2 regions of the Geodermatophilus sp. SYSU D01045 genome follow, and region 2 is predicted to be linked to the other one. Evidence: predicted binding sites of a transcription regulator. Region 2 holds the regulator's gene; the other holds the start of a gene.
The links. The regulator LexA, encoded in region 2, represses DNA repair genes until DNA is damaged. The targets are predictions, from matches to a motif close to TCGAACANNTGTTCGA.
Positions count from the first base shown of each region.

Region 1: the regulator LexA is predicted to act here: its motif matches at 2,630-2,645, upstream of dnaB (replicative DNA helicase).

Region 1 is NZ_JBJGZB010000007.1:117,076-121,463, forward strand. Features, by position in the region: gene ACI798_RS07955 (molybdopterin cofactor-binding domain-containing protein) at 1-908, opposite strand, end outside; gene dnaB (replicative DNA helicase) at 1,159-2,523, opposite strand; gene rplI (50S ribosomal protein L9) at 3,113-3,559, opposite strand; gene rpsR (30S ribosomal protein S18) at 3,571-3,807, opposite strand; gene ACI798_RS07975 (single-stranded DNA-binding protein) at 3,910-4,388, opposite strand, start outside.
Region 2 is NZ_JBJGZB010000021.1:12,745-17,132, reverse strand. Features, by position in the region: gene nrdR (transcriptional regulator NrdR) at 1-109, opposite strand, end outside; gene ACI798_RS17295 (hypothetical protein) at 601-1,176, opposite strand; gene ACI798_RS17290 (LysM peptidoglycan-binding domain-containing protein) at 1,294-1,923, opposite strand; gene lexA (transcriptional repressor LexA) at 2,159-2,938, shown strand; gene ACI798_RS17280 (hypothetical protein) at 2,966-4,036, opposite strand; gene ACI798_RS17275 (phosphatase PAP2 family protein) at 4,008-4,388, opposite strand, start outside.

The DNA of each region.
Region 1 (4,388 bases), on a different contig from region 2:
GCGTCGCGGGCCTGGCCGAAGGTCTCGGCGAGGACGGCGACCCCGGTCTGCACCACGGCGACGTCGACGACGCCCGGCATGGCCCGGACCTCGGCCTCGTTGTCCAGCGACCGGACGGTGCCGTTGATCGAGGGCGGGCGGCGCAGCATGGTCGGCAGCGCGCCGGGGACGACGTCGAGGTCGAGGGTGTAGCGCTGCCGGCCGGTCACCATCGCGCGGGCGTCGGTGCGGCTGGTGGGCGTGCCGACCACCCGCTGGGCCGCGGCCGGCTTGGGCGCGGCGAGCGCGACGGCGAGCGTCCGGTCGGCCGCGGCGGCGGACAGCTCGCCGTACGTGGCGGTCCGCCCGCCGGGGCCGCTGACCACGCCGTCGGTGACGGTGAGCGAGGCCGGGGTGGTGCCCCAGCGGAGGGCCGCGGCGGCCAGCAGCCGGGCGCGGGCGACCGCGGCCGCCCGCCGGACCGGGCCGTAGACGCTGCGGATGGTGTTGGAGCCGCCGGTGAGCTGGTTGAACACGAGCTCGGGGCGGGCGTCGGCGAGGGTGACGTCGACGCGGTCCAGCGGCACGTCGAGCTCGTCGGCCAGCAGCATGGCGACGGCGGTGGTGATGCCCTGGCCGACCTCGGCGCGGGGGAGGGCCAGGCCGACCCGGCCCCGCTCGTCGACGGTGACGACGATGAGGTCCTCGGTGGGCTTCCCGGCGAGGATCAGCACGTCACCGAGGTCGAGGAGCTCGGCCGGCGCGGGCAGCGACGGCAGCGCCTGCGCGGTGGCCGGGCCGGCCACGTCGGCGACGACCTGCGCCGCGACGGCGAGCGTCGGCGCGGCGACGAGGTAGGTGAGGAAACGGCGGCGGCTGTGCGTGGGCGCGGGCGCGTCGGTGCGGGGATGCTCGGGCAGGGTCGTCACGCGATGGCCTCTCGACGGGAAGCGGTCGATCGAGGACACGGCCGGGCTCGGCGGTGCTCGGCCCGGACCAACGAGCGGGCGCGACCGGGGTCACGACGTTGCAGTGCGACGGTGCGTCGTTGCAACGTCGCGCTCGGTGATCCACGTGGAACACCGCGGACGCACGAGGGCCCGGGACCGTGACGGTCCCGGGCCCTCGTGCGCGTCGGTGCGGCCGGTCGGTCGGCTGTGCCGACTCAGTTGGCCATGCTCAGTTGGCCATGTCGACGAAGCGGCTGTAGTGGCCCTGGAAGGCGACGGTGACGTTCGCCGTCGGGCCGTTGCGGTGCTTGACCAGCATGATGTCGGCCTCGCCGGCCCGCGGGCTCTCCTTCTCGTACATGTCCTCGCGGTGGATCATCATGACCATGTCGGCGTCCTGCTCGATCGAGCCGGACTCGCGGAGGTCCGACAGCATCGGCTTCTTGTCCTGACGCTGCTCGGACCCACGGTTGAGCTGCGACATCGCGATGACCGGGACCTCGAGCTCCTTGGCCAGCAGCTTCAGCGCCCGGGAGAACTCCGAGACCTCCTGCTGGCGGCTCTCGACGCGCTTGCCCGACGTCATGAGCTGGAGGTAGTCGATGACCACGAGCTTGAGGTCGTTGCGCTGCTTGAGCCGCCGCGCCTTGGCCCGGATCTCCATCATGGTCATGTTCGGCGAGTCGTCGATGTAGAGCGGGGCGTCGGCCACCTCGCCCATCCGGCGGGCCAGCTTCGACCAGTCCTCGTCGGACAGCGTGCCGGCGCGCATGTGGTGCAGCGGCACCTTCGCCTCGGCCGACAGCAGACGCATGGTGATCTCGTGCTTGCTCATCTCGAGCGAGAAGATGACGGCCGGCATGTGGTGCTTGACCGTGGCCGACCGCGCGATGTCCAGCCCGAGGGTCGACTTGCCCACACCGGGACGGGCGGCGATGACGACCATCTGCCCGGCCTGCAGGCCGTTGGTCAGCTCGTCGAGGTCGCGGATGCCGGTGGGCACGCCGCGGGCGGTGCCGCCACGGGAGGCGATGGCGTCGAGCTCGTCCATCGTGGGCTGCAGGACGTCCTCGAGGCGCGAGTAGTCCTCGCTCATCCGCTTCTCGGTGACCTCGTAGATCTCCTGCTGCGCCCGGTCGACGATGTCGTCGACGTCGCCCCGCCCGCCGGCCGCGCCGTAGCCCAGCTGCACGACGCGGGTGCCGGCCTCCACCAGGCGGCGCAGGGTGGCCTGCTCGGCGACGATCTGGGCGTAGTAGCCGGCGTTGGCCGCCGTCGGCGTCGAGGCGATGAGCGTGTGCAGGTACACCGCGCCGCCCATCTTGGACAGCTGGTCGGTGCGGTTGAGCTCCGCGGCGACGGTGATCGCGTCGGCCGGCTCACCCCGGCCGTAGAGATCGAGGATGCAGTCGTAGATCACCTGGTGCGCCGGCCGGTAGAAGTCGTTGCCGGTCAGCTGCTCCACGACGTCGGCGATGGCGTCCTTGCTCATCAGCATGCCGCCCAGCACCGACTGCTCGGCCGCGACGTCCTGCGGCGGCTGCCGGTCGTACTCCGGCGCCGTCGCCTGCGGCCGGCTGAAGTCGTCGGCCACCGCCACCTGGGTACCTCCCTCTCCTCGTGGGCACGCGCGCGCGTACAGACCCCGGCCGCCCGGCCGGGGCCCGGTGGGGGAAGCACCAGGACGCCTCGCGTGCCACTCGAACACGCGTTCGAGGACATCACTACCCGGAGCCACCGACAGTTCGTGGTGGTCCGGCGCAGGAGACGACGTTAGGAAGCGGGGACGGACCCGTCCAACACCCGTGTGGGCCGCGTTCTGCACAACTTGTGGACAAGTCGGTGGACAGCCGGAGTCGACATGTGGAGACGGGGAGGACACCGGCCAGTCGTGCCGCGGTCTCGCGGGCGTCACCTGCGTCCCGGCCACCCACCGGCTGTGGACACGAGAAAGTCGGCGCGCCGGGGGCTCCGGGCGTGTCGTGTCGTCCCGCCCGGCGCAGCCGTCACAGGCGCCCGCCGGCACCGGGGCCCGGCCACGACGGCCGCCGTCCGCGGTGTCCGCGGCCTCCCTGCCGCCGTCCGGGACCCCGGGGTCCCGGGAGGGCGGGCACGGCCCGGAGACGCCGCGAGGGGCGCCGGACGGTTGTCCGACGCCCCCCGCGGGCGGTGCTGCGGCGTCCTCAGCCGGCGACGACCTCGATGGGGAGGGTCGTCGTGACCTCCGGGTGCACCCGCACGGTGACGGTGTGCTTGCCGGTGGTCTTGATGCTGCTCGGCAGCTCGATGCGGCGGCGGTCCAGCTCCGGGCCGCCGGCGGCCGTGACGGCCGCGGCGACGTCGGCGGTGGTGACGCGGCCGAACAGGCGGCCGCCGTCGCCGGCGCGGGCGGGCACCCGGACGGTCAGGCCGGACAGGCGCCCGGCCACGGCCTGGGCCTCCTCGAGCGACCGCACGTCGCGGGCGGCACGCGCCCGGCGCAGCGACTCGACCTGCTTCTCGGCACCGCGGGTGGCGACGATGGCCAGGCCGCGGGGCAGGAGGTAGTTGCGGCCGTAGCCGCCCTTGACCTCGACGGTGTCACCGGAGGACCCGAGACCGGTGACCTCCTGCGTCAGGATCAGCTTCATCGTGCTCATGGTCAGCGCGCCGTCGAGGTGTAGGGCAGCAGGGCCATCTCACGGCTGTTCTTGACGGCCGTGGCGACGTCCCGCTGGTGCTGGCTGCAGTTGCCGCTCACGCGGCGGGCACGGATCTTGCCGCGGTCGGAGATGAACTTCCGCAGCAGCGTCGTGTCCTTGTAGTCGATGTAGGTCGCCTTGTCCTTGCAGAACTGGCAGACCTTCTTCTTGGGCTTGCGCACAGGGGGCTTGGGCACTGGGTTCTCCAGGTACGGCTAGAGCGTGGTGAGGTGGTGGACCGGCCCCCTCGCAGGGGCCCGCGCCGAGCGGAGCGAGGCGTGGGGGCGAGGGGGTCCTTCTCAGAAGGGCGGCTCGTCGGACGGGCCGGCGGGCGTCGACCACGGGTCGCTCGCGCCGCCGCCGAAACCGCCGCCACCGCCGCCGCCGAAACCGCCACCGCCGCCGCCACCCTCACCGCGCGAGGCCCGGGTGACCTTCGCGGTGGCGTAGCGCAGCGAGGGACCGATCTCGTCGACCTCGAGCTCGACGACGGTGCGCTTCTCGCCCTCCTTGGTCTCGAACGAGCGCTGCTTGAGGCGCCCCGAGACGATGACCCGCGAGCCGCGGGTGAGGGACTCGGCCACGTTCTCGGCCGCCTGCCGCCAGACGTTGCAGCGGAGGAACAGCGCCTCGCCGTCCTTCCACTCCTGCGACTGCCGGTCGAAGGTGCGCGGCGTCGAGGCGACCGTGAAGTTGGCGACCGCGGCCCCCGACGGCGTGAACCGCAGCTCCGGGTCGGAGGTCAGGTTGCCGATGACGGTGATGACGGTCTCGCCGG
Region 2 (4,388 bases):
GGCGGCCGCAGGCCGGGCACGAGCGGCGGCGACGGGTGGTTGCCCCCTCGTCGGCCTCGCGCGAGTCGATCACGCGGCTGTCGGGGTTGTGGCAGAACGGGCAGCGCACTGCGGTTCACCTCCTCCGCGGGAGACCGGACCGGGGACCCGGTCGGGCGGCTGGTGCCGACGGGCTCGTCCGGCCCTGCCGGACCCGCCCGTCTGCGTCTGTCTGTGGACCCCTCTGGGGACATCCGGTGGACACCCCGTGGAGGTCCTGAGGACGGCCTGTGGAGGACTTCCATCGGTGCAACTACTAGATGTAGGGGGACAGTAGGCCCCGCTCCACTACATCTGCAAGACGAGAACCCGCGTGTCTCTTCCGTCGAGATCCGGCCGTGACCCCGTGGTGACCAGGGGCGAGCAGGGTCCCCTCCCGTCACACGACACGCCGGGACGCCGCGCGTGTCGGCGCGCGGGAGGGGGCGGGTGGGTGTATCGACCGCCCGTCAGGAGGGCGTCCACGAGCGCCTGCGATGGCGCGCGGACGCCCGCCCGGATCGCCGGCGGGACGCCGGCACGGGAACCACGGGCCCCGGGAGCACTCGCCCCCGCGGCGGGTCAGACGGTCGGGCGGACGGCGGGGCGGCCGCCGCGGGGGTGCGGCACCAGGTCCCCGAGGCGGATCGGCCGGGTGTAGAGGCGGGCGTCCTCGGCGAGGGTGTCGGCAGCGGGAGGTGCGGCCACGGACCCGAGGGCGACGGCGGGCATCTCCGCCGTGACGGCGCGGTGCCGCCCGGCGCCGTGGACGGCCCGTGCGCGGTGCCGGCCCGCGCCACCGCCGACGGCGGGCATCTCGGCGGTCATGTCGAGGCCGTGTCGACGTGCTCGGCGGGAGCGCTCGAGCGCAGGGCCTGCCGCCCGGTCCGATGCCGCCACGGCTGCCGGCGGGGCCTCGGGCGCCGGCGCGAGGTGCCGTTCGGGCAGTCGCACGTCGGCCAGCCCCACCCAGGTGCCGGCACCCTCGACCACCTCGGGGACGTCGGTCCGCAACCGCACCCAGGCCTCGCACACGCCGGCGTCGTCGTGTCGCCAGCCGAGCATCGCGCCGGGCACCCAGCTGCTGTTCACGAACACCTCGACGTCCTGTGGGGACCCGAAGGACACCGCTGCCTGGCTGTTCACGGCTGCTGACACGGTCCTCACCGTAAGTGTTGGTCTGCACTCAGTGCGTGAGCGACGCGACCGCCGATGGTTGACGAACCGGGGAGGTCCGCCTCGTCAGTTCCGGCCGCCCGGCCGCCGGCGGAGCGCCTACGGCAGGCGCAGCACCTGGCCGGGGACGACGACCGCCGCCTCCAGGTCGTTGAGCTCCTCGATCGCGTCGACCACCGCGCGCACGTCCTGGCCGGGGCCGGCGACCTCCGCGGCGATCGACCACACCGTGTCACCGCTCTCGACCACGACGCTGCTCTCGCCGGCCAGGCGCAGGCCGTCATCAGGGGCGAGGACCCCCCGGCCGAGGGCGGCCCCGCCGACGCCGGCGGCGAGGACCAGCACGGTGACCAGGCGGCGCCCGCGACGGGTCAGCCGCACCGGCGCCGGGGCCGGCGCGCACCGCGTGCGGACGGCGGCCCGGGCGGGCTCCGAGCGCACCGGCCGCCCGCTGGGGCGGGCCGGGTCGCGACGGGTGCGCGGCCCCTCGGCGGCCGGCCCGGCGGTGCGCGCGGGAGCCGCCGCGGGACGGTCGGGCACCGGCCGCAGGTGCCCCGCGACGCGGGGACCCGAGCCCGGCAGGCCCGCCCGCGGCGCCGGCCGGTCGGCGCGAGCCGGGACCGACCGGCCCCCGCCGGCGGCCGTCCCGCCCTCCCCGCGGAGCGGCGGCCGCCACGGGACCCGGACCGCCGCGTCGAACTCGAGCACTGCCTGCCGCACGCTGCCCATGACCGCTCCTCCAGATCGGGTCCACCGCATCGAACGCGTGTTCGATCGAACGTCTGTCCGGATGTCTACCGCACGGGTCCGACGAGTGCGAGAGCGGCGCGGCGTGTCCTTCGAACACACGTTTGAACCTGCGGCGCCGGCGCGCTACGGTCCGTGCGGGCGCACCGCCCGCCGACCGGCCCCGGCCGGGAGGGCGACGGACGGGCCGCGGGGACGCGGCCGGCGAGGAGGAGACGTGGCGGGCACGAGCGGGACCGGCCAGGGCACCCGGGGCGGCGGCGCGGCGACCCGCCGTCCGGCCGCCGAGCGCGGTGCCGGCGCGGACGGCACGGGCGCCGTGCGCACCTTCCCCGACCGGGGCGAGGGCGGCGACGGCCTGACCCAGCGGCAGCGCCGGGTCCTCGAGGTCATCCGCGACTCGATCGAGCGGCGTGGCTACCCCCCCTCGGTCCGCGAGATCGGCGAGGCGGTCGGCCTGTCCTCGGCGTCGTCGGTCGCCCACCAGCTGTCGGTGCTGCAGAAGAAGGGCTGGCTGCGGCGCGACCCCAACCGGCCCCGCGCACTCGACGTCCGGCTGCCCGGTGAGACCGCGGGCGAGTCCGCCCCGGCGGCGCCCGCCGCGGCCGCCGACGGCTCGGCGGCCCCCACCTACGTCCCGCTGGTCGGGCGGATCGCGGCCGGTGGCCCGGTGCTCGCCGAGCAGGCCGTCGAGGACGTCTTCCCGCTCCCCCGCGAGCTCGTCGGCGAGGGCACGCTGTTCATGCTGCGCGTCGCCGGTGACTCGATGGTCGACGCGGCCATCTGCGACGGCGACTGGGTCGTCGTCCGCCAGCAGCCCACCGCCGAGAACGGCGAGATCGTCGCCGCGATGCTCGACGGCGAGGCCACGGTCAAGACGTACAAGCGCCGCGACGGGCACGTCTGGCTGCTGCCGCACAACCCGGCCTACGAGCCGATCCCCGGCGACGAGGCCACCGTCCTCGGCCGCGTCGTCACCGTCCTGCGGCGGGTCTGAGCCGCAGGTCCCCGCCGGTGCCGGAGCTCAGGCGCCGGCGGGCGGACCACCGGACCGGCGGCGGCGCAGCCGCCCGCCGATCCACACCAGCGCGGTCGCGACGACGGCGGCGGCCACGCCGGCGGCCACCGGCGACAGGCCCCCGGCGTCCCCGCCGAGCAGGGCCGACGGCGACGGGTCGGCCGCGGGGGGCGCCGCCGTCGTGGGCGGCGCGGACCCCGCCGGGACCGGCACCGCGGTCACGTCCCCGGGGAGGCCCTCGCCGGCCACCAGCAGCGCGCTGCCGTCCGCGGTGAACGACACGGCCTCCCCCTGCGGTGCCTCGGGCAGGGCGATCCGCACCGGCTCGCCGGCCAGCGCCCCCGGGACGTCGGCCCCGGCGAGCGGCCAGACGTAGGCGTCGGTGTAGGTGCGCAGCGCGATCCGGCTGCCGTCGCGGGCGACCGCCCCGCCGGTGACCAGCAGTTGCCCGGCCCGGCCCACGGGACCGCCGGGCGTGCCGGTGAGGGTGAACGCGACGGTGCCGACGTCGGCCAGCGCGACCGTGCCGCCGTCGACCAGCGGCGCCGCCGGCCGGTAGACGTGGCTGGCGCCGAGCACCTCCTTGGTCACGATGTACGGGGTCCCGTCGGGGGCGAGCAGCAGCGCCTCGGCGTCGTGCGGGCCGTCGGGGTAGGTCAGCCGGTGCAGCGCCGTCCCGCCGTCGGGCCGCAGCGCGACGAGCGCGACCGTCGTCCGGACGGTGGTGTTGTCGCCGGTGTCGGCCAGCCACACCGTGCCGTCGGGGCCGACGCCGAGGTCCTCGGGGTCGTAGGGGTCCACCGGCGCGGTGGTCACGTCGACGACCTGGCACGCGCCGTCGAGCACGTACACGGCGACCTCGTCCCCGCCGTCGACCACGGCGAGCATCCGGTCGCCGACGTCCACCAGGCCGGAGAGCTCGGCCAGCCGCGGGTCGGTCACCTGGCAGCGGACCGAGGGAGCGGCCGGCTCCTCGGCCGCGGCCGGGGCCGCCCGGAGGGCGAGCAGGCCCGCGGTCAGCAGGACGGCCGGTGCCCGCCGGACGGTGCTACGCGGACGGGCGGCCGGACCGGGCACTCGCCCAGCGTGACAGCACCAGCGCGTCGAGTGCGTGAACCACGCCCAGCAGCAGCAGCCCGACGGCCGCGCCCACCACGGCGTCGGTGACCCAGTGGAAGTCCAGCGAGACCATCGCGATCCCGGTGGCCACCGGCCCGACGACGGCCAGCCACCACAGGGTGCGCTGCACCCGCGGCCCGAGTCCGTACTCGACCGCCTGCCAGCGCGCCACGCCCCACATGAGCACGGCGTTGGCCACGTGCCCGGAGGGGTAGCTGGCGCCGTCGCGGTGGAAGAAGGAACCGGGATAGGCGGGGGCGGTGCGGCCGGTGCCGAACTTGAACGCGTAGACGACGACGGTGAGCAGCGC